3 regions of the Bradyrhizobium sp. R2.2-H genome follow, and region 1 is predicted to be linked to each of the others. Evidence: predicted binding sites of a transcription regulator. Region 1 holds the regulator's gene; each other region holds the start of a gene.
What was found. Region 1 encodes LexA, which represses DNA repair genes until DNA is damaged. Its sites were predicted from a motif close to TGTTCNNNNTGTGTTCNG; they were not measured.

Region 1 (7,038 bases):
AAGGCGCTCATAGGCTAGGCGCACAAGGCCATTTCATAGGTCATGCCGTCTGTCCGGCCGTTCTCGCTAAAGCCAGACTTCCGGTCCCAAAGCTTAAAAAAATGTTCGGGAGCCTTCGGCAGCGATTCCAGGTCGTCTTCGGCAGTGAGGGCTACATGCATGCGCGAGCGCACAGTCTCAAGGTCGGGGCCTTGGACACACACGTCATGGTCAAGGCACTGAGCAACCCACTGCTCTGCCTCTTTAAACACTACAACCTTCAATCCGTCCGACATGGCTTCACCCTCATTCTGGGGTTGTCTTCTCAAACAAGCGGCAACGCGTCAATCCGCCGTGAGTTGCATTAAGGAAGTCTAAATAGACAGCATTGCTGACATATTCAAGCCTTCCACCTGTAACCCTAGATACTTAGTCGCGCAATGTCTTGCGTCGTTTTGTCGAATTTATTTTGGCACGTTTGCGCAAGATTCGGCGAGCTACGCGTGATAGATCGCGCTCAGTTAGCTTGCCGGTACGTCAGACGCTTGCCAGCCGCGCCTTTGACGGCAAGGTCCGCACGTTCTCCGTCGCCAATTCCGAGCGCAACGCGGTTGCTGTAACGGAAATCAAACTCAGCCAAATAGCGGTGCAAGTGCTTCTCAGAACAGTGCTGATACACGCCCTTCATTCCGCGCTTGAAGATGCTGTAGTAGCCCTCAACCGTGTTCGTTGAGATCACCTTGTCACCTTCACGGCGGACGTATTCGTCCTTGCTGTGGGTGACGGTCGAGTGGTCGAGGCCGTCAGCTTCCGCGATGTACTTGTACGAATAGTGCTCGTCCGTCATCAACTGAGCTTCCCGGCTCAAGTTCTCGCGGATGATCGGCATCAGATCGCCAACGCGCACGCCGTCAACGTGGAAGCTGCGAGCAGAACCGCCGCGTTCCACCAGCGTCAAGACGACGTTCTTATTCGACCACGCGCGGCGGCCCGTCTTGGGCTGGCCTTCTAGAAACCCATAGAAGGTCTCATCGGCTTCCACGACCTTGCCGCCTTCGCCCATAGGGGCAAGCAGGCCGCCCGCGCGCATTGCCTCGCGGATGCGATGGGTGAGAAACCAAGCCGTCTTGTAGGTCACGCCAAGCGCACGGTGGAGCTGGTGGGAGCTGATGCCCTTCTTGCTGGACGCCATCAGATAGAACGCCTGTAGCCAGACGTGCAGCTTGATATGGCTGCTTTCCATCACGCTCTTGGTCGTGACGGTGAAGTCCTTGCGGCATTCCTTGGAGGCGCAACGATAGACGCCCGGCTTTTTCTTGTTTTCGTAAGACTTCCCGACCGTGCCGCAATGCGGGCAAACGCGCTCAGCGCCCCAGCGGATCGCCTCAAGATAGGCGCGGGCCGCTTCGTGGCTCTGGAAGTGCGGCGCGTTGAACTGAGACATGGTTTGTTCTCGGGTCGCGGTTTGTTCGTGATCTATGTCAAGGAATCTATCCCTTGCGTTTTGTGGTGTCAAGTATATAATCGCCATTCGCGCAGTCGCACGTTCCAGTAGCCTCCGTACCCGTCGCGTATCGTAAGGTGCAGGGGAATGGCGGAGGCGGGCCGGCCAGTACGCTCCCAGGGAGTTGCCGGGACGTGGCCGGTCGGCCGCACTGCGCCCGCCGGCGGCTTTGTCCCGGCGGGCCTTGGCATCTGGCCGGCAATCGTCGGAACGCTGCGCGAATGGGCCCGCGCCGAGGCCGGCCCAGGCCGGTTGCTTCCCTGGGTGCCGGTCGCCTTCGGTGGCGGCATCGCGCTGTATTTCGCCGCCGATCATGAGCCGGTGTTGTGGGTCGTTGCCGCGACGGCGGCCGTTCTCGCGCTTGGCGCGGTCCTGCTGCGACGGAGCCGGCTGTTTGCCCTGGCGATCATGATCGCGGCGGTCGCGGCCGGTTTTGCCGTCGCGACCTGGAAGACGGCGCGCATCGCCCACACCGTGCTGGCCAGGCCGCTCTATTCGGTGTCGCTGTCCGGCTTCGTGGAGGCGCGCGACATCCGCGAGCGCACCGATCGCTTCGTACTGCGCGTCAGCGCGATGGAAGCGCAGCGCAGCGACGTCAAGCTCGAGCGCGTGCGCCTGTCGGTGCGCAAGGGCACTGCGCCCGAGGTCGGAAGCTTCGTGCAATTGAAGGCGCGGCTGCTGCCGCCGATCTCGCCGGTGCGCCCCGGCAGCTACGATTTCTCGCGCGACATGTTCTTCCAGGGCATCGGCGCCTCCGGCTTCGTGATGGGCGCGATCACGGCCGCGCCGCCGCCGGATGCCGTCGGCTTGCGGCTGCGCTACGCGGCTTTCATGCAGGGCCTGCGCGATGCGATCGATGCCCGCATCCGTGCGACGCTCGAAGGCGACAATCGCGCGATTGCGACCGCGCTGCTGACGGGGCGGCGCGACGCGATCACCGCGCCCGTCAACGACGCGATGTTCGTCTCGGGGCTCGGCCACGTGCTGTCGATCTCCGGCTATCACATGGCGGTCGTCGCCGGCGTCGTGTTCTTCGCGGTTCGCGCCCTGCTGGCGCTGATTCCGGGGCTGGCGGCTGGCTTCGCCATCAAGAAATGGTCGGCAGCCGCGGCGCTTGTTGCAGCTGCGTTCTACCTGCTGCTGTCCGGCGCCGAGGTCGCGACGCAGAGATCGTTCTTCATGACGGCGGTGGTTTTGATCGCCGTGATGGTCGATCGCCGCGCCATCACGTTCCGGACGCTGGCGGTGGCCGCGCTGATCGTGCTCGCCGTCGCGCCGGAGGCGCTGGTTCATCCGAGTTTCCAGATGTCCTTTGCGGCAACGCTCGGGCTGGTGGCGCTGGTGCAGATCGGCATGCCGAACCTGCTGGCATCGCCCGATCATTCCGCAACGGCGCGGATCGCGCTGTGGGGCGGCCGCGAGATCGCGATGCTGTTCCTGGCCTCGTTGATCGCGGGGCTTGCGACCACGCCCTATGCCGCCTTCCACTTCCACCGCGTGACGCCATACGGCGTGCTCGCCAATCTCGGCGCGATGCCGGTGGTCTCGGCGATGGTGATGCCGGCGGGGCTGCTGGGATTGCTCGCGGCGCCCTTCGGGCTCGACGGCGCGTTCTGGTGGCTGATGGGGATCGGCATCGAGTGGATGGTTGCGGTCTCGCGCTGGGTGGCGGCACTGCCCGGCGCAGTCGGCCGCATTCCCGCATTCGGGATCGCGCCGCTGATCGCGGCGAGCCTCGGGATCATCGTGATGGGGCTGTTGCGCACGCCCCTGCGCTGGTCCGGTGCCCTGGTGCTGCTTGCCGCGATCCTCTGGGCGATGTCGGTGCGGCAGCCCGACATCCTGATTGCCGGGGATGGCGCGAGCGTCGCCGTGCGGGGCCGGGACGGGCGGCTGCATGTGATCCGCGCCAGCAAGGATGGCTTCCTGCTGAGGGAGTGGTTGGCCGCCGATGCCGATCCGCGCGATGCCGGCAGCGCCTCGCTGGCCGACGGTGTGTCGTGCGACGAGTCCGGCTGCGTGACGCCGCTCGCGGATGGACGGCTTGTCGCGTTGGCGTTGCGCATCGACGCTCTGGCTGATGATTGCAGGCGCGCCGCGCTGGTGGTGACGGCGCGGCCCACGCCGCCCGATTGCGCGGCGATGGTGGTCGACAGGCCACGGCTCGCCAGTCAGGGCGCGCTGGCTCTGACGCAGAGCGGTGACGGCTTCTCGGTTCGGGCGGTGAGGGCGAGAGGCACAAGCCGCCCCTGGCTGCCGGCCGGCGCCGGCGAGGGGGATTTCGACGGCAGCCTTGCGCCGAAGACGGCCGTGGCCCGCAACCGGGACGCAACGCCATCGGAGACGGACTTGCAGGCGGACGATTGAGGAGCGATGCGGGGAAGGTCGATCCGACGGGATTTCGCAGGACGCAAACCATACCATCTCGCCGGCCTCGGCCGGCGATGGCATTTCATTCCAGGCCCACGACCATCGGCCGGGGGCGACGACGTCAGCCGATCGGCAGGCGCGTGATCGTGGACCGCGTGTCGGCGACGGTCTGCGGCTTGTGCTCGCGTTCGCCAACCGGCTGGGTCACCGGCAGCTGCAGCACGGTCGCGCGCTGGCCTTCGACGAGCTGTGTCACCAGCACGTATTTTCCGTCGGGGAATTCGATCGCGTCATGATGGCGGTCGGGAATGTGCGGGTCGATCTTGCCGAACTTGCCGACGCGGGAGTTCACGGTGCGCGTCCAGATCCAGCGATTGTCGTAACGGACGTTGTCGGCGAAAGCGAGCTCCGTTCCCGGCAGCAAGCAGACAGCGACGGAGAGATCGGCTTCGGAGGCGAAGCCGCGCGTCGAGGTGCCACGGAAGGTTGTCGTGACGATCGTCTCGCCGACTTCGGCGGGGCGCGTCGCGACAGCATGCAGGCTGTAGTCACACATTGGGTGCTCCTCATGCGAAGATAGCAACCCGCACCTCTTTTGGAGGCGCAGGCCTCTATCAGGGTGGAAGCACGCAACGCTCTGCTTCGTTGTAGGCAAATCTGCGGCTGGGCGCCGCATGCCACGATCACATTATCTTTCCCGGATTCGATAGGAACAAAACCGACACCTGTGTATTCGGAAGGCGCGTGTCAGCGCCTCGCGGGCGCCGACGCTCGCTCGCTTGCCGAATGGCGGTGCGATTGTATGGCAACGGCTTACGTCGCCGATGCTGCGATCGGCGCCGCAATATCGTCCATGAAACGATCTGGCGCATCACATGTCCTCGCACTCTCAGGCTGCGAAGCGATGCTGCGTCGTGCGGCGTGTCGAGGCGTGACGGCGAAAGAGGGTGCCGGACAGTCTGAGCAGAACCGGAAAAACCATCCAGCCGAAGCGGACAGTGATCCGCTCCGATAGATATCGAACGTCCGCTCAGTACTTGCGGTAAAGCCCGATCAGCTTGCCCTGAATCTTCACGCGGTTCGGCGGAAGAATGCGGACCTCGTAGGCGGCATTGGCGGGCTCGAGCGCGATAGAGGCGCCGCGGCGGCGGAAGCGCTTGAGCGTGGCCTCCTCGTCGTCGATCAGCGCCACCACGATGTCGCCGGTATCGGCACTCTCGTTGCGCTGGATCAGCGCCATGTCGCCGTCGAGGATGCCGGCCTCGACCATCGAATCGCCGCGTACTTCGAGCGCGTAGTGCTCGCCCGAGCCGAGCATGTCGGGCGGCACGCTGATGGTGTGGCTGCGCGTCTGCAACGCCTCGATCGGCGTGCCGGCCGCGATGCGGCCCATCACGGGCACCGCGACGGGACGCTCGCCCTCGTCCACAGGCGGGCTGGAGGTCGCGCGCACCTTGCCGAGATTGCCTTCGATGACGCTCGGCGTGAAGCCGCGGCGACTGCCGGCGGCGGCCTGCAGCTCGGGCAGCTTGATCACCTCGATGGCGCGGGCGCGGTTGGGCAGGCGGCGGATGAAGCCGCGCTCCTCGAGCGCAGTGATCAGGCGGTGGATGCCTGACTTCGAGCGCAGGTCGAGCGCATCCTTCATCTCGTCGAAGGACGGCGGCACGCCGCTTTCCTTCAGACGTTCGCTGATGAATCGCAGAAGCTCGTATTGTTTGCGCGTCAACATCTCGACCAAAATCCCCCGGTTGATGTCGTTCAAGTCCGAGACGAGAAAGTCAGCGATAAGCCGCTACATCCTCGAAACAAATCATGAACGGACACTATATGTTCGATATGTGTTCCGCAACTGCTTAATTTACGGTGAATAGAGCGAAGCTCGCGCGATGCGTGTGGCCATGCAGCTCAGGCGGGCAGGCGCAGCACCTCGCAAGGCGTGCCGGCCTCGGCCCTCGGCGCGAACGGTGCGCGCACTAGAAGTACCTCTGCCGCAGCGAGATTCGCAAGCAGAGAGGAGTCCTGATGGCTGACGGGAAGAGCGACGAGCGTGCCGTCGTCATGCTGTTCCAGGCGCGCACGCAGATAATCCTCGCGCTGGTCATTGGCACTGAGATCGCGGCCCAGCACGGCGCGCTCGCGGCGATGATGAATCACTGATCGGCCCGACAGGGCGCGAATCAACGGCACCATGAACAGGAAGGCGCATACGTAGGACGACACGGGATTGCCGGGCAGGCCGATCACGCGCATTGCGCCGAGCCGTCCGTGCATCATCGGCTTGCCCGGCCGAATCGCGATCTTCCAGAACGACATCGAGATGCCTTCGTCCTTGAGCGCCTGCTGGACCAGATCGTGGTCGCCGACCGAGGCACCACCGGTCGTGATCAGGATGTCGGCGCCGCTCTCCCGGGCGAGACGGATGCCGGCGGAAGTGGCCTCCAGCGTATCCGCGGCGACGCCGAGGTCGATGGTCTCGGCGCCCTCGCTGCGGGCGAGCGCGTGCAGGGCATAGCCATTGGAATAGACGATCTGGCCGTGTCCGGGCGTGGTGCCGGGCATCACCAGCTCGTCGCCGGTGGCGAGGATTGCGACCCTCGGACGGCGGCGGACGGCGAGATGCGGGTGATTCATCCCGGCAGCCAGCGCGAGATCGCGCTCGGTGAGACGGCTTCCCTTGCGGAGCAGCACGTCTCCCTCGCGGAAGTCGACACCGGCGGGGCGGATGTGCCGCCCGGGAATCGCGGCTTCCTTGATCGTGACGAGCTTGCCTTCCGCGACAGTGTCCTCCTGGATCACGACCGCATCGGCGCCGTCGGGAACGACGCCGCCGGTGAAGATCCGCACGGCTTCGCCGGGGCCGACCCTTCCCGCGAACGGGCGACCGGCCGCGACCTCGCCGACCACCGCGAGCCTGGAATTGACCGTTGCCGCATCGGCCGCCCGCACGGCATAGCCGTCCATCGCCGACATGGCCTGCGGTGGCTGCGTGCGCCGCGCCGCGACGTCGCGCGCAAGCACGCGATGGTAGGCCTCATCGAGGGAAACCATCTCTTCAGGCAGCGGCTCTGCATCCGCCAGCACCGCGGCAAGCGCGTCAGAAACCGGCATGAGGGCCACGGGCGAACTCCGCAACAAATCGGGACTGGGTCGGCATGGTTCTAGCCGAGCGGAGGAGCTGACGC
Region 2 (7,443 bases), on a different contig from region 1:
AGCAGTTCCAGGATTTCCCGGGCCGAATCACTTTCGGCGGCCGGGGCGGTCGCGGAATCGGTCGCCGGCTGCCGAGCCTCCAGGGCTGTCGCAGGCGCAGCCGGGTCCGGCAGACGCTTCCGAAATAATCCGAACGCCATCGGGCCTCTCTTGTCGGAGAACGGTCGGGCGCTATTTTCGCAGCCCGGAATGAAATCAGGGTTAACGGTGCCTGACCTCTAGGCACGGGCGAGTACGGTGTTACCTTAAAGTCGTAGAGCCTCTTTCATTCCGGTGGGTTGGCGGCCTATAAGGCCGCGCTTCCCACGTTCACCTTGGCGCACGATTCCTTTACGAGACCACGCATGGCCGGACATTCCCAATTCAAGAACATCATGCACCGCAAGGGGCGGCAGGATGCCCAGAAGTCGAAACTGTTCGGCAAGCTGGCGCGGGAAATCACCGTCGCGGCCAAGCTCGGCACGCCCGACCCCGCCATGAACCCGCGCCTGCGCGCCGCCGTGATCGCCGCGCGCCAGGAGAACATGCCGAAGGACAACATCGAGCGCGCCATCAAGAAGGCGCTCGGCAGCGATGGCGAGAACTATGACGAGATCCGCTACGAGGGCTACGGTCCCGGCGGCGTCGCCGTCATCGTCGAGGCGCTGACCGACAACCGCAACCGCGCCGCTTCCGACATCCGTTCCTTCTTCACCAAGTCCGGCGGCAATCTCGGCGAAACCGGCTCGGTCTCGTTCATGTTCGACCGCACGGGCGTCATCGAATATGACCGCAGCGTCGCCTCCGACGACGCGATGCTGGATGCCGCGATCGAGGCCGGCGCGGACGACGTGGTCTCGGGCGAGAACGGCCACGAGATCTACGCCTCGACCGAAGGTTACCGCGACGTCGCCAAGGCGCTGGAAGCCAAGTTCGGCGAGCCGCGCAAGGCCGCGCTGATCTGGAAGCCGCAAAACACGGTCGCCGTCGACGACGAGACCGGCGAGAAGCTTCTCAAGCTGATGGACCTGCTCAACGAGCATGACGACGTGCAGCAGGTCTATGCCAATTTCGAGATATCGGACGCGCTGATGACGAAGATGGGCGGGTAGGAGCGCGCGCGTCAGTTCCACACTCTGCTGTCATCGCCCGCGAAGGCGGGCGATCCAGTATTCCAGAGACGCAAGAGGGATACGGATAAGCCGCGGCGTAATGGATACTCCGCCTTCGCGGGGTATGACGCCCGGGTTTGTACCGCGCAGCGCGGCTCATCCGAGACCTCCTTTCCCCTGTTACTTCCGTTCTGTTTCTGTTTCGCATCCCGCGGCCAGCCGCTATCACTGGCCCATGACTGCGCTCCCGATTCGTGGCCCCGTTCGCATCATCGGCATCGACCCCGGCCTGCGCCGCACGGGTTGGGGCGTGATCGAGGCCGAGGGCAACCGGCTGATCTACGTCGCCTGCGGTTCGGTGGAGCCGCCGGACGATTTGCCGCTGTCGAGCCGCCTGCTCGCGATCCATGAAGGGCTCGCGGCCGTTCTCTCCAATCACCAGCCGATGGAAGCGGCGGTCGAGCAGACCTTCGTCAACAAGGACGGCGTTGCCACGCTGAAGCTCGGCCAAGCCCGCGGCGTCGCCATGCTCGCGCCCGCAATGTTCGGCATCTCTGTCGCCGAATATGCGCCGAACCAGGTCAAGAAGACCGTGGTCGGCGCCGGCCACGCCGACAAGCAACAGATCGCGATAATGCTGAAGATATTGCTGCCCAAGGCCGAGCCGCCGTCGGCGGACGCCGCCGACGCGCTCGCCATCGCCATCACCCACGCTCATCATCGCCAGAGCACGGCGCTGCGGCTGAAGGTGGCGGGTCTCTAATGCGCGTTGTGAGGCACAGATGAGCCGCATGGACGGTGTGCTCCCTCCCCCCTTGTGGGGGAGGGTTGGGGAGAGGGGTAGCCGCAGCGGTGGTGCCGCCGTCATTGACGAGCCTGGCGCGCAGTCCTCACGCCTTCGAGACAATCCCCGTGTGGCACCCCCCTCCCTGTCCCTCCCCCACAAGGGGGGAGGGAACGGACAGACGATGCCGTGCGTCCTTCAAGCGATGGGTGCGCAGCGATGATCGGCAAGCTCAAGGGCCTGATCGATTCCTACGGCGAGGATTTCGTCATCCTCGACGTCGGCGGCGTCGGCTACCAGGTGCATTGCTCCTCGCGCACGCTGCAGCATCTGCCGTCGCCGGGTGAGGCCGCCGTGCTGTCGATCGAGACCTATGTCCGCGAGGACCAGATCAAGCTGTTCGGCTTCCGCACCGACCAGGAGCGCGAATGGTTTCGCCTGCTCCAGACCGTGCAGGGCGTCGGCGCCAAGGTCGCGCTCGCCGTGCTCGGCACGCTCGCGCCGGCCGATCTCGCCAATGCGATCGCGCTGCGCGACAAGGCCGCGGTGGCGCGCACGCCCGGTGTCGGCCCCAAGGTGGCCGAGCGCATCGTCACCGAATTGAAGGACAAGGCGCCGGCCTTCGCCAATGTCGATCCGGCGGTCGTGCATCTCGCCGGCGCCGTCGACGACCAGCGGGCCCCGCGTCCAGTGGCGGATGCGATCTCCGCGCTCGTCAATCTCGGCTACGGCCAGCCGCAGGCGGCTGCTGCGATTGCCTCGGCCTCGCGCAGCGCAGGCGAGAATGCCGAGACCGCGCAGCTCATTCGTCTTGGCCTGAAGGAGCTCGCGAAGTGAATTCCGATCACGGCCTCGATCGCGCGGAGGGTCCAAAGCTCCCGAGCATACAGCGTGCGATATATTTCTTTGGTGTCGTGTTCGCGGGGACAGTGCTAATCGGCATTCTTGCCACGGCTGCATTCTCGGCGTCGGGGTGTCTGCTGACCCGCGTCATCCGTTGTTTTTCGATCTCGCGCGATGCGCCGTATGTTGCGCTCATTGGTTTCAAAATGTGGTCTTTGCCGGGCCTGATCGCCGGTGTTCTTGTCGCTGCGATCATACTATTTCGCGGCCACGTAACATGGTGGAACGTCTTGCTGATCGCTCCGGCCTCGTACCTCGTTCTCGCTTTGGTGTTTATCGGACAGATCGATCAATACATATGGTCTGAACTCCTGCTACAAAGCGCTGTCTTGTTTGTTCTTGTGCAGCTGTCCCTTTTCGTGGGTAGAATGGCCCACAGAGCCCGAGCATGACTACTCCTCCGCGCATGGTCTCGCCCGAGCGCCGCAGCGATGATGTCGGCGACACCGCGCTCCGTCCGCAATCGCTGTCCGATTTCGTCGGCCAGCAGCAGGCGCGCAAGAATCTCTCGATCTTCATCGAGGCGGCGCGCAAGCGCGGCGAGGCGCTGGATCACGTGCTGTTCGTCGGGCCGCCCGGCCTCGGCAAGACCACGCTGGCGCAGATCGTGGCCAAGGAGCTCGGCGTCGGCTTTCGCGCCACATCGGGGCCTGTCATCGCCAAGGCCGGCGATCTCGCGGCGCTGCTGACCAATCTCGAAGAGCGCGACGTGCTCTTCATCGACGAGATCCATCGCCTCAGCCCGGCGGTGGAAGAGGTGCTCTATCCCGCGATGGAGGATTTTCAGCTCGACCTCATCATCGGCGAGGGCCCGGCGGCGCGCTCGGTGAAGATCGAGCTGTCGAAATTCACGCTCGTCGGGGCCACGACGCGCGCGGGCCTTCTCACCAATCCCCTGCGCGACCGCTTCGGCATCCCGGTGCGGCTCAATTTCTACACCATCGAGGAACTGGAAAGCATCGTCAGCCGTGGCGCGCGCGTGCTCAATGTCGGCATGAGCGCGGACGGCGCCAACGAGATCGCGCGCCGCGCCCGCGGCACGCCCCGCATCGCCGGCCGGCTACTGCGGCGCGTCCGCGATTTCGCCTCGGCGGCGGATGCCGCCACGATCGACCGCAAGATCGCCGATCACGCGCTGAGCGCGCTCGAGGTCGACGCCGCCGGGCTCGACGCCATGGACCGCCGCTATCTCACGACCATCGCGCTCAACTATGGCGGCGGCCCGGTCGGTGTCGAGACCATGGCCGCCGCGCTGTCCGAGCCGCGCGATGCGATCGAGGACATCATCGAGCCCTATCTGATCCAGTGCGGCTATCTGCAGCGCACTCCGCGCGGCCGGCTGCTCACCTCGCACGCCTTCCGCCATCTCGGTCTCGCCGAGCCCAATCGCGATCCAGCCCAATTCGGCCTGTTCGGCACCGAGCAGTCCGAGGACGACTGACTGCCGCAACCGGTGAACCCGCCGGTTCAATCCCATTACTAATCCGATGTGCGGCGCACGGCATCGCCGCTCTCGCATACGGATTGGAGTGGGAAGAATGGGGCTGACGGGCGACGCTGGATTGCTCGAGGTCATCGCGGCTGCGCCGCAGCTGCAGACGCCTGATGAGACGGAGGCGTTCCTGGACCCGATGCCGCTCGGCGAGCTGGCGTCGATGTGGTGCGCGCTTCAACGCGTCAGCCGGCGCGACCAGGTCGGCAGCATCTGGGCCCTGAAACTCTATTTCGACCGTCTGCCGCACCGCCGGCCGCAACAGGCGCTCGAACTCGTGCTGGAAGTGCTCAAGTCCGAGGCCGACAAGCCGACCGTGATGCAGCTCAACGACAAGTTCCTGCTGTCGCTGCTCTACGCACACGGCGAGGAGGTGATCGCGCGCATCGAGCACGAGGCCGGGCACAATGACCGGTTGCGCTGGCTGCTCGGTGGCGTGCATGTCGATCCCGACGACCCCTTGATGTCGCGTATTGCAGGACTTGCCGACAGCAAGGCCTGGCAGGCCGATCATCTGGCGCAGCGCACGCCGCGCGAGCCGCTCGATTTCGCCAACATGTCGACCGCCAGGCTCGCGCGCGCCTGGGTCGAGCAATATTCCAAATCCGAGCGCGACCAGGACGACAATCTGTTCGCGATCATGGATTTCGAGCGAGACCTGCGCGAGGATGATCCCGACCGGATGATCGACCTGATCCTGGAGATCCTGAAGATCGAAGCCAATCCGGTATTGCTGTCGCTGCTGGCCGCAGGTCCGCTCGAAGATGTGATCAGCGCCGGCACGATCGACCGCATCGAGCGTGAGGCGCGTGTCAATGAACGTTTTCGCGATCTGCTCGGCGGTGTCTGGTACTACCGGGCGTCGGACGAATTGAAGACGCGGCTGGATGCGCTGGTTGGCGAAAGCCGTTGGTGATCCCCGTGCAGGCGTCTGCACGGGGATGCAGATTATCTGCACGAGCCCATCCCAATTCTGCTTCAATCGCATCGCATCGAGAAGCTGCATCGGAAACGGGCTTCCATGATCACGCGCCGTCATCTCATCCGTTCCATCGGCGGTCTGTCCGCCCTCGGCGTCTCGACGGCCGCCTACGGCGTCGGCGTCGAGCCGATGCTGCGGCTCCGCGTCACCCGCTATCATCCCACGCCGCGGCAGTGGCCGGCGGATCTTCCGTTGAAGATCGCCGTCATCGCCGACCTCCATGCCTGCGATCCCTGGATGCCGCTCGACCGGGTCGCGGCCATCGTCGACCGCACCAACGCGCTGAACGCCGACCTTATCGTTCTGCTCGGTGACTATGTCGCCGGCCTGCATCAGGTCACGCGCATCATTCCGTGCAGCGAATGGGCGCGCGTGCTGGCCGGCCTCAAGGCGCCGCTCGGCGTCCACGCCGTCATGGGCAACCACGACTATTGGGATGACAGGACGGTGCAGCGGGCCGGGCAGGGAGTGACCGTCGCGCATCGCGCGCTGGAAGCGGCCGGCATCCCCGTCTACGAGAACGACGTCGTGCGCCTCACCAAGGACGGCCGACCGTTCTGGCTCGCCGGTCTCGGCGATCAATTGGCCTTTCTGCCGGCGCGCCGCTTCCGGAGCATAGTGCGCTTCGGTGCCGACGATCTCAATGCGACGCTCGCCAAGGTCACGGACGATGCGCCCGTCATCCTGCTCGCGCATGAGCCCAACATCGCGCCGCGCGTGCCGGCGCGTGTCGCGCTGCAACTGTCCGGCCACACCCATGGCGGCCAGGTCCGCCTGCTCGGCTGGTCCCCCGCTGTGCCGCCGCAGCATGGCGTCCGCCTCGCCTATGGTCATGTCAGGCTGAAATGCGACGTCATCATCTCCGGTGGCCTCGGGTGCAGCATCATGCCGCTGCGCGTCGGGGTGCCGCCGGAGATCGTCGAGGTGAGGCTGGGGCGGGCCGCGCCGGTTGTGTCCTAACACGCTTGCGCGGACCGCGGTTTTTGCGCAAAACGGGCCGACAGCGACAAGCGAAGAGGCTCACGACGTGACTGCCCATCTGGACGGCGAGATCCGCGACGGCCGCCACCACATGCAGGTCCGCGTCTATTACGAGGACACGGATTTCTCGGGGATCGTCTATCACGCCAACTATCTGCGCTACATGGAGCGCGGACGCACCAATCATCTCAGGCTGATGGGCGCCGAGCAGCAGGCGCTGTTCGAGCAGGTCGAGACGGAGGGCGCAGGCTTTGCCTTCGTCGTCCGCTCGATGCATCTGGATTTCCTCAAGCCCGCACGAATGGACGACGTGCTCGACGTCGTGACCTGGCCGGTCGCGGTGAAGGGTGCGTCCATCATGCTGGCGCAGGAGGTGCGGCGCGGCCACGACGTGCTGGTGAAGGCCGAGGTCCGCGTTGCCTTCATCAGCGGCGGTCGCGCCCAGCCGATTCCGAAGTCGATACGCACGCTGATGAAGGCCGATCTGATTTCGTGATCGCCCGATAAGTGATCGCCTGATTTGTGGTGGCCTATCGACTCCGCCAATCGGGGCGATAAATTCACGGCCCGATCAACCGATGAGGCCATCATGTCGCGCCCGCCGCTTCCACCTTTCACCCGCGAGACCGCTGCGCAAAAGGCCCGCATGGCCGAGGACGCCTGGAATTCACGCGATCCGGTCCGCGTGTCGCTCGCCTATACCGAGGACAGCCGCTGGCGCAATCGTTCCGAAGTGTTTCAGGGCCGCGAGGCCATCGTCGCGTTCCTCACCCGCAAGTGGGAGAAGGAACTGGACTACCGGCTGATCAAGGACCTCTGGGCCTTCGATGGCAATCGCATCGCGGTGCGCTTCCAGTATGAGTGGCACGATGCCGGCGGCCAGTGGTATCGCTCCTACGGCAACGAGCAGTGGGAGTTCGATGAGCACGGGCTGATGAAGCGGCGCGAGGCCTCGATCAACGACGTCGCGATCGCTGAGAAGGATCGCCGCTTTCACTGGCCGGCGCCGGGCCCGCGGCCGGCCGATGTGCCGGGGCTGGGCAGCGATCCGTTCTAGAATTTTACAAGCGGTGCTCTTTCACCCTCTCCCCTTGTGGGTCTTGTGGGAGAGGGTGGCTCGCCGCAAAGCGGCGAGACGGGTGAGGGGTCTCTCTCCGCGCATTCAATGACAGCGAACTCGCGGATGGATACCCCTCATCCGGCGCTTCGC
Region 3 (7,443 bases), on a different contig from region 1:
GCGATGGCCCGACCGGCGGCAACGACCTCATCCTGTCCGAGGTCATTCTCGCCAACATCCGCGTGCTCGCGATCGACCAGGCGCCGAAGGAAAAGGACGGCCAGAACGCCGTGCTCGGCAAGACCGTCACGCTCGAGCTCAGGCCCGACCAGGTCGCAACGCTCTCGGCCGCACGCCAGGGCGGCACGCTGACGCTCGCGCTGCGCAGCATCGTCGATGCCAACGCATTCGAGGGTACGCCCGACGACCAGGCGGTCAAGCGCCCGGGCGGCGTGAACGTGATCCGTTACGGCGTGCAGGCACGACAACTGACGTCACAGAAGTGATGGGGATAGCATGAGTTACGGGGGTAATCGGACGAGCCTGCGCATTCGGGGGAAGCGCGCGCGCTCGTTCCTGGCGGGGACGATGTTGATGCTGGGGCTGCTCGCAGCCTCCGACGTCGTCAGCGCCGCGGATGCGCCGGTCGGCGACCAGGCGCCGATGCAAGCGCCCGACCTCGGCGTGTCGCCGGTCTCGACGGTCGCAGCGGCGAGGACGCGATTTCTCTCGCTTGGTGTGGGCAAATCAGTCGTCATCGACCTGCCGCGCGAGGTCAAGGACGTGCTCGTGGCCGACCCCAAGATCGCCAACGCGGTGATCCGCTCGGCCCAGCGCGCCTATATCATCGGCGGCCAGGTCGGCCAGACCAACGTCGTGTTCTTCACCGCCGACGGCCAGCAGGTCGCCTCCTACGACATCGCCGTGAAGCGCGATCTCAACGGCATGCGCGCGGCGCTCCGCCAGTCCTTGCCGGGCGTACAGGTCGAAGGCGTCGGCGACAGCGTGATGCTGACCGGCTCGGTGTCGAGCCCGGTCGAGGCCCAGCAGGCCGGTGACGTCGCCGCCAAGCTCGTCGGCGGCGCCGAGAAGGTCGTCAACAACATCATCGTGCGCGGCCGCGACCAGGTGATGCTCAAGGTCGTCGTCGGCGAAGTGCGCCGCGACATCGTCAAGCAGCTCGGCGTCGATCTCAGCGCCAGCCTGAATGCCGGCACCGCGGTGGTGAATTTCAACAACTCCAATCCGTTCTCGGTCTCCGGCGGCCCGCTCGTCAGCAGCAACGGGCTCGGCGTCACCGGACTCGCAAAAGGCGTGGCCACGGTCAACGCCACGATGCGCGCGATGGAAAGCGCCGGCGTGATGCGGACGCTGGCCGAGCCCAGCCTGACGGCGATCTCCGGCGAGTCCGCCACCTTCATTGCCGGCGGCGAATTCCCTATCCCTGCGGGCTATTCCTGCGATCCGGTTACCCATGTCTGTACCACCCAGATCACCTACAAGAAGTTCGGCATCTCCCTGAACTTCACGCCGGTCGTGCTAAGCGAGGGACGTATCAGCCTGCGCGTGATGACCGAAGTCTCGGAGCTGTCGAGTCAGAACGCCATCTCCGTGACGCAAGCGGTGTCGGCAGGCCAGACCAGCTCGATCACCATCCCGTCGATCCAGACCCGCCGCGCCGAGACCACGCTGGAAATTCCCTCGGGCGGCTCGATGGCGATGGCCGGCCTGATCCAGCAGCAGACCAAGCAGGCGATCAACGGCCTGCCCGGCGTCGACCAAATACCGATCATCGGCGCGCTGTTCCGCAGCCAGGACTTCGTCAACAACGAGACCGAGCTGATGGTGATCGTGACGCCCTATGTGGTGCGCGCGGTCGCCCAGAAGGAATTGTCACGTCCCGACGACGGCTTCGCGCCGGCTTCGGACGCGCAGACGGCGTTGCTTGGCCGCATGAACCGCCTCTATGGCATCGCGCGCCGCGTCGATCCGATCAGCGGCACGCCGGGTGATTTCGGCTTCATCATCGACTGAGACGAACGCGCGGCGTGGGGACCGGTGCAGGAATTGGGGCAGGAGGGGATGAAGCGATGACGAAGACGACAGCCGATCGACGTCGCAATCTGGGCGTGGTGCTGGCACTGGCGGGGATCTCCGTCATGCTGGGCGCCTGCAACACCACCGAGATCGTCACCCAGACGGTGCCGACCGATTATCGGCAGCGCCACCCGATCGCGGTGCAGGAAGGCAAGAAGTCGATTGTGATCTTCGTCGGCAAGGCGCGAGGCGGCCTCTCGGCCGCACAGCATTCGGATGTCGCGGGCATCGCGCGGGACTGGGTGCGCGAAGGCACCGGCTCCGTCGTCGTCGACGTGCCTGTCGACAGCGCCAATTCGCGCGCGGCTGCTGCGACCTACCAGGAGATCCGGTCCGTGCTGGCGTCGGGCGGCGTGCCGTCGCGTGCCATCGTCCAGCATCCCTACCGGCCCGAGGATCCCGGGCTGCTGCCCACCATCCGCCTGAGCTATTCGAAGATCGCGGCCGTCGCCGGCCCCTGCGGGCTGTGGCCGGAAGACGTCGGCCCCTCCATCCTCGACCCCGGCTACAACGAGAACCGGCCCTATTTCAATCTGGGCTGCGCCACCCAGCGCAATCTGGCGGCCATGATCGACAACCCGGCCGATCTCGAGCAACCGCGCGCCGAGACGCCGGCCTATACCGCACGGCGCAACATCGCGTTCGAACGCTATCGCAAGGGCACGACGACCGCGACCGCCTATCCCGAATCCGACAAGGCCAAACTCAGCGACACCGGCAAATGACAAGCTTCGACGACGAAGAAGCGGACGATCCGCGGCACCCCGAGGAACACATTGCACCGGTTCCTCGCATTTCCGTGCAGGCTTTTTGCGAGACCGAGCAGACGCTCAAGGCGGTGACCGCGGCGGGCGAGGATCGCCGGCTCGCCAAGGCCCACCTCACCGCCAAGGACGGCGGCCTCGCCGCGGCGATCGAGGTCTATGAATCGATGCCGACGCCGAACGTGATCGTCATCGAGTCCGACGGCACGCGCGACATCCTCGAGGGCCTGGACGACCTCGCCGGCGTCTGCGATCCCGGCACCCGCGTGGTCGTGATCGGCAATCCCAACGACACCGCGCCCTATCGCGAGCTGGTGCGCCGCGGCGTCAACGACTACGTGGTCGGCCCGGTCGAGACACTCGACGTCGTCCGCTCGATCTGCAGCCTGTTCTCGGCGTCCGAGGCCATCATCACCGGCCGCGTCATCGCCGTGGTCGGCGCCAAGGGCGGCGTCGGTGCGTCCACCGTCGCGCACAATGTGGCCTGGACCATCGCCCGGGACCTCGCGCTCGATTCCGTCGTGATCGATCTCGACCTCGCCTTCGGCACGGCGAGCCTCGACTACAACCAGGATCCGGTGCAGGGCATCGCCAATGCGGTGCTGTCGCAGGACCGGCCGGACACGGCGCTGATGGAGCGCCTGCTCGCCAAATGCACCGATCGCCTCAGCCTGCTGGCGGCACCGGCTGCGCTCGACCGCGTCTATGATTTCGGTACCGAAGCCTTCGATGCGGTGTTCGACACGCTGCGCATGACCACGCCCTGCATCGTGCTCGACGTTCCCCATCAATGGTCCGGCTGGACGCGGCGCGCGCTGGTCAACGCCGACGACATCGTGATCGTGGCCGAGCCCGATCTCGCGAACCTGCGCAACACCAAGAACATGCTGACCGTGCTGAAGGCGGCACGCCCCAATGATCGCCCGCCGCTGTACTGCCTCAACCAGGTCGGCATGCACAAGCGCGCGGAGATCGAGGTCAAGGCGTTTGCCAAGACCATGGAGAGCCAGCCGATCGCGGTGATCCCGTTCGATTCGAAACTGTTCTCGACCGCGGCCAATAACGGCCAGATGATCGCGGAGGTCTCCAAGTCCCACCGCACCACCCTTCTGTTCCAGAACATGGCGAACCGCCTCGCCGGCCGCGGCGAGGTGAAGAAGCCGAAGCGCTCGCTGCTCGAGCCTCTCCTGAAGAAGCTGAAGGGCAAGTCGGGGCGCGGGTCAGCCCCGCATCGCAAGGCGTCGTAAAGAGCGGGAATCGCAAAGATCGGAAGAGGGCGGACTATTTGTCCGCCCTTTGCTGCTTCTTCGCCAGCAACTGGCGCAGCGCCGTGACCTTGGCCGCCGCCTGATCGGGCGGCAGATCGGCCTTCACGAGTATTTCGGCTTCGGCCTCGCGGCCTTGCAATCCCAGCACGAGCGCGAGATTGGCACGAACCCGCGGATCGTTCTGATTGCGCTGATAGGCGCGGCCGAGCACCTGTTCGGCCTTCGGCAGATTGTTTTGCAGCACATAGGACAGGCCGAGATTGGACAGCACGGTAGGCTCGTTCGGCACGATCTTCAACGCCGCGGCGTAGTATTGCTGCGCCTCCTCGTTGCGGCCGAGCTGATCGAGCGCCGCGCCCTGCGCCGACAGGATGCGCCAGTCCGGATCCTCAGGCGTATGCGCACGGCTGAGAACGTCGAAGGCCTGCTGGAAATTGCCGCTATCGGCGAGCGCGCGGCCATAGCCGGCGAGCAGCGCCTTGTTGCTGGGATGGCCGAGCACGGCCTGCTCAAGCACCGCGACCGCCTGCGCGCGCTGGCCGGTCTCGCGCAGCGCCTTGCCGTAGGCGAGCGCAACGGAGGGATCGCCGGGCTTGGCGCGATAGCGCTCGCGCAATGCGTCCATGTCCGGTCGGGCGTCGGCCTTGCCGGCCGTTTCCGGTTTGCCACCGAGCGCGCCGGTGACGTCCTCGAGGCCCGTCGTCTGACAGCCGCCGAGACCGAGCACCAGGAGTGCGGGAAACAGGAATCTCGCCGGAGGGACGAGGCACGAACGCTTGGACATACTCTGATCACTCGGCAACTGATCAGAGATGCTGACCCATTAACGCTAAAGTCCCGTTAAGGAGGACGGCCGCTGCGGCCTAATCGACGAATTCGGCGCCGAACTCGCAGCCGATGCGCCAGCGCAGGCGGCATTGGCGGGAATAATCAGGCGCAAAGATGATGGTGAATTGCGGCGGCACTTCCAGGAATTCCGCCACCACTTTCACGCCGCCGTCCGAGATATCCGTGATCGTGCAATCCCGCGGCAGCGAGCCCGCACCAAAATGAATCTTGGCGAGCCGGCTACACACCCGACGTTCGCTTCTCCGGCGATTTGCAAGCATTTGAACTGTTCACCCGTTAGACCACGGCCCATCCCGCAGGCCCAGGAGTAACGGACATTCGTTGGGATGTGCTGAGGACAGAAGGCGGCATTCGAGACGTAGTCTCTAGAGCGTGTTTACGGCTGCTTAGGGCCTGCGCGGGCATCGGCGGGATGTTCCCGTATTGTTCTTGCGGAAACAGCCGCCCTCTGCTACCCCTAATTGCACGAAAGGGGCAGGCTGGTTTGAGCATGGTTCAGCGGGTTTCCACCGTCGCCTTTGAGGGGATCGAGGCCCGTGCGGTCGACGTGCAGGTGCAGGTCGCCCCTGGCCTGCCGGCCTTCGCCATCGTCGGCCTGCCGGACAAGGCGGTGTCGGAGGCGCGGGAGCGGGTGCGCTCGGCGCTGATCGCCTCGGGGCTGGCGCTGCCGGCGCGGCGGATCATCGTCAATCTGGCACCGGCCGACCTCCCGAAGGAAGGCAGCCATTACGACCTGCCGATCGCGCTCGGGCTGATGGCGGCGATCGGCGCGATCCCGCCGGATGCACTGACCGGCTTCACCGTTCTCGGCGAGCTCGGCCTCGACGGCTCGATCGCACCGGTGGCCGGTGTCTTGCCCGCCGCGATCGGCGCCAATGCGCGCGAGGAAGGGCTGATCTGCCCGGCGGCCTGCGGCTCGGAGGCGGCCTGGGCGAGCCCGGACATCCAGATCATCGCGGCGAGTTCGCTGATCCAGATCGCGAACCATTTCAAGGGCACCCAGGTGCTGTCGCGGCCCTCGCCGAAGGTGCACGAGGCGCCCGCCTCCACGCTCGACCTGCGCGACATCAAGGGCCAGGAAAGCGCCAAGCGTGCGCTGGAGATCGCGGCCGCCGGCGGGCATCATTTGCTCATGGTCGGCGCGCCCGGCGCCGGCAAATCGATGCTGGCGGCGCGCCTGCCCTCGATCCTGCCGCCACTGTCGCCGGGCGAGCTGCTCGAGGTATCGATGATCGCCTCCGTCGCCGGCGAGATCGAAGGCGGCGCGCTGACGGCGCGGCGGCCGTTCCGCTCGCCGCATCATTCCGCGAGCATGGCCGCGCTCACCGGCGGCGGCATGCGCGCCAGGCCCGGCGAGATCTCGCTGGCGCATCAGGGCGTGCTGTTCCTCGACGAGCTGCCGGAGTTCGATCCGCGCGTGCTCGATTCGTTGCGCCAGCCGCTGGAGAACGGCGAAGTCGCGGTATCGCGCGCCAATCACCGCGTCACCTACCCTGCCCGCTTCATGCTGGTCGCGGCGATGAATCCCTGCCGCTGCGGCAATGCGTTCGAGCCCGGCTATGCCTGCAAGCGCGGCCGCATCGACCGCTGCACCGGCGACTACCAGGCGCGCATCTCCGGTCCCCTCATGGACCGCATCGATCTGCGCATCGAGGTGCCGGCCGTGACCGCGGCGGACCTGATCCTGCCGCCGCCGGCGGAAGGCTCCGCCGAGGTCGCCGCACGCGTGGCGGCGGCGCGCGACATCCAGCTCGCACGCTATGCGGATGCCGGCCTGCCCAAGGTCCGCACCAATGCCGAGGCGCCCGCCTCCGTGCTGGAGGAGATCGCAAAGCCGGATGCGCAAGGCGCCAAGCTGCTGCGCGATGCCGCCGAGACCATGCGGCTGTCGGCGCGCGGCTATCACCGCGTGCTGCGGGTGGCGCGCACGCTGGCCGACCTCGACAACGCCGACAAGATCGGCCGGCTGCACCTCGCCGAAGCGCTGTCCTACCGCGCACTCGCGGAGGATGTGCGGCAGATGGCGTGATCGCATCGCGCATCAACCCGGCGGTAACGATTTTCCTTTACGCTCTGCAAACCATAAGGCCCGCGCGTTTCGCATTGTGAGTTCCTGACGGGCCCGGCGAGTAGAGTGTCATGTTGCGTTTCAAGATCCTGGCCTCGGTTGTTCCCCTGCTGGCGGCTGCGGTGTTCGCCCGTGCCGAGATCGGATCGGTCTCGCATCCCTGCATCGCACTCGGCGACACGACGGTCGAGCTCACCTCCCTGTTCTGGACTGCCAACGTGCATGTCGCCTTCACCGACGATCCCGCGCGGGCGACGGTGCGGGTCCAGATCACCGATGACGCGGACGCCGCGGACTTCACCGTGGTCGACGACGGTCTCGGCTCCGAGCCGGACTCCTGCGAGCTCACCCCCTCGACACGGCTGATCTCGATCGCCGCACAGCCCGTCGACGGCGGGCCGGTGATCTATCTCTCCAGCGAAGGGCCGGCGGATTACCGCATCTATGTGCGCTCGAAGACGTTCTCGCAGCGCGAGGCGGCGGCGCTGATCGTCGGCGCCCGCGGCGGCCACCGCCAGCTCCAGGCCGCCTCGCTCTGAGCCGTTAACATTCCGTCAACCCTGTCTGAAGGCGGGCC

Region 2: a site for LexA is predicted at 1,279-1,296, ahead of ruvC (crossover junction endodeoxyribonuclease RuvC). Genes of this name have one in related genera too.
Region 3: a site for LexA is predicted at 5,212-5,229, ahead of EDE08_RS20185 (YifB family Mg chelatase-like AAA ATPase). Genes of this name have one in related genera too.

The regions. Positions count from the first base shown of each region.
Region 1 covers NZ_SMBR01000002.1:615,247-622,284, forward strand. Annotated here, with positions in the region: gene EDE08_RS06995 (hypothetical protein) at 15-275, opposite strand; gene EDE08_RS07000 (IS1595 family transposase) at 497-1,423, opposite strand; gene EDE08_RS07005 (ComEC/Rec2 family competence protein) at 1,571-3,850, shown strand; gene EDE08_RS38240 (hypothetical protein) at 3,975-4,409, opposite strand; gene lexA (transcriptional repressor LexA) at 4,884-5,585, opposite strand; gene EDE08_RS07020 (molybdopterin molybdotransferase MoeA) at 5,762-6,973, opposite strand.
Region 2 covers NZ_SMBR01000012.1:267,932-275,374, forward strand. Annotated here, with positions in the region: gene EDE08_RS28745 (methyl-accepting chemotaxis protein) at 1-140, opposite strand, end outside; gene EDE08_RS28750 (YebC/PmpR family DNA-binding transcriptional regulator) at 345-1,091, shown strand; gene ruvC (crossover junction endodeoxyribonuclease RuvC) at 1,327-1,854, shown strand; gene ruvA (Holliday junction branch migration protein RuvA) at 2,095-2,712, shown strand; gene EDE08_RS28765 (hypothetical protein) at 2,709-3,170, shown strand; gene ruvB (Holliday junction branch migration DNA helicase RuvB) at 3,167-4,219, shown strand; gene EDE08_RS28775 (DUF6869 domain-containing protein) at 4,317-5,186, shown strand; gene EDE08_RS28780 (metallophosphoesterase) at 5,292-6,212, shown strand; gene ybgC (tol-pal system-associated acyl-CoA thioesterase) at 6,280-6,729, shown strand; gene EDE08_RS28790 (nuclear transport factor 2 family protein) at 6,823-7,290, shown strand.
Region 3 covers NZ_SMBR01000007.1:297,892-305,334, forward strand. Annotated here, with positions in the region: gene cpaB (Flp pilus assembly protein CpaB) at 1-326, shown strand, start outside; gene EDE08_RS20160 (type II and III secretion system protein family protein) at 337-1,854, shown strand; gene EDE08_RS20165 (CpaD family pilus assembly protein) at 1,911-2,642, shown strand; gene EDE08_RS20170 (CpaE/TadZ family protein) at 2,639-3,928, shown strand; gene EDE08_RS20175 (tetratricopeptide repeat protein) at 3,963-4,733, opposite strand; gene EDE08_RS20180 (PilZ domain-containing protein) at 4,813-5,058, opposite strand; gene EDE08_RS20185 (YifB family Mg chelatase-like AAA ATPase) at 5,289-6,827, shown strand; gene EDE08_RS20190 (hypothetical protein) at 6,938-7,405, shown strand.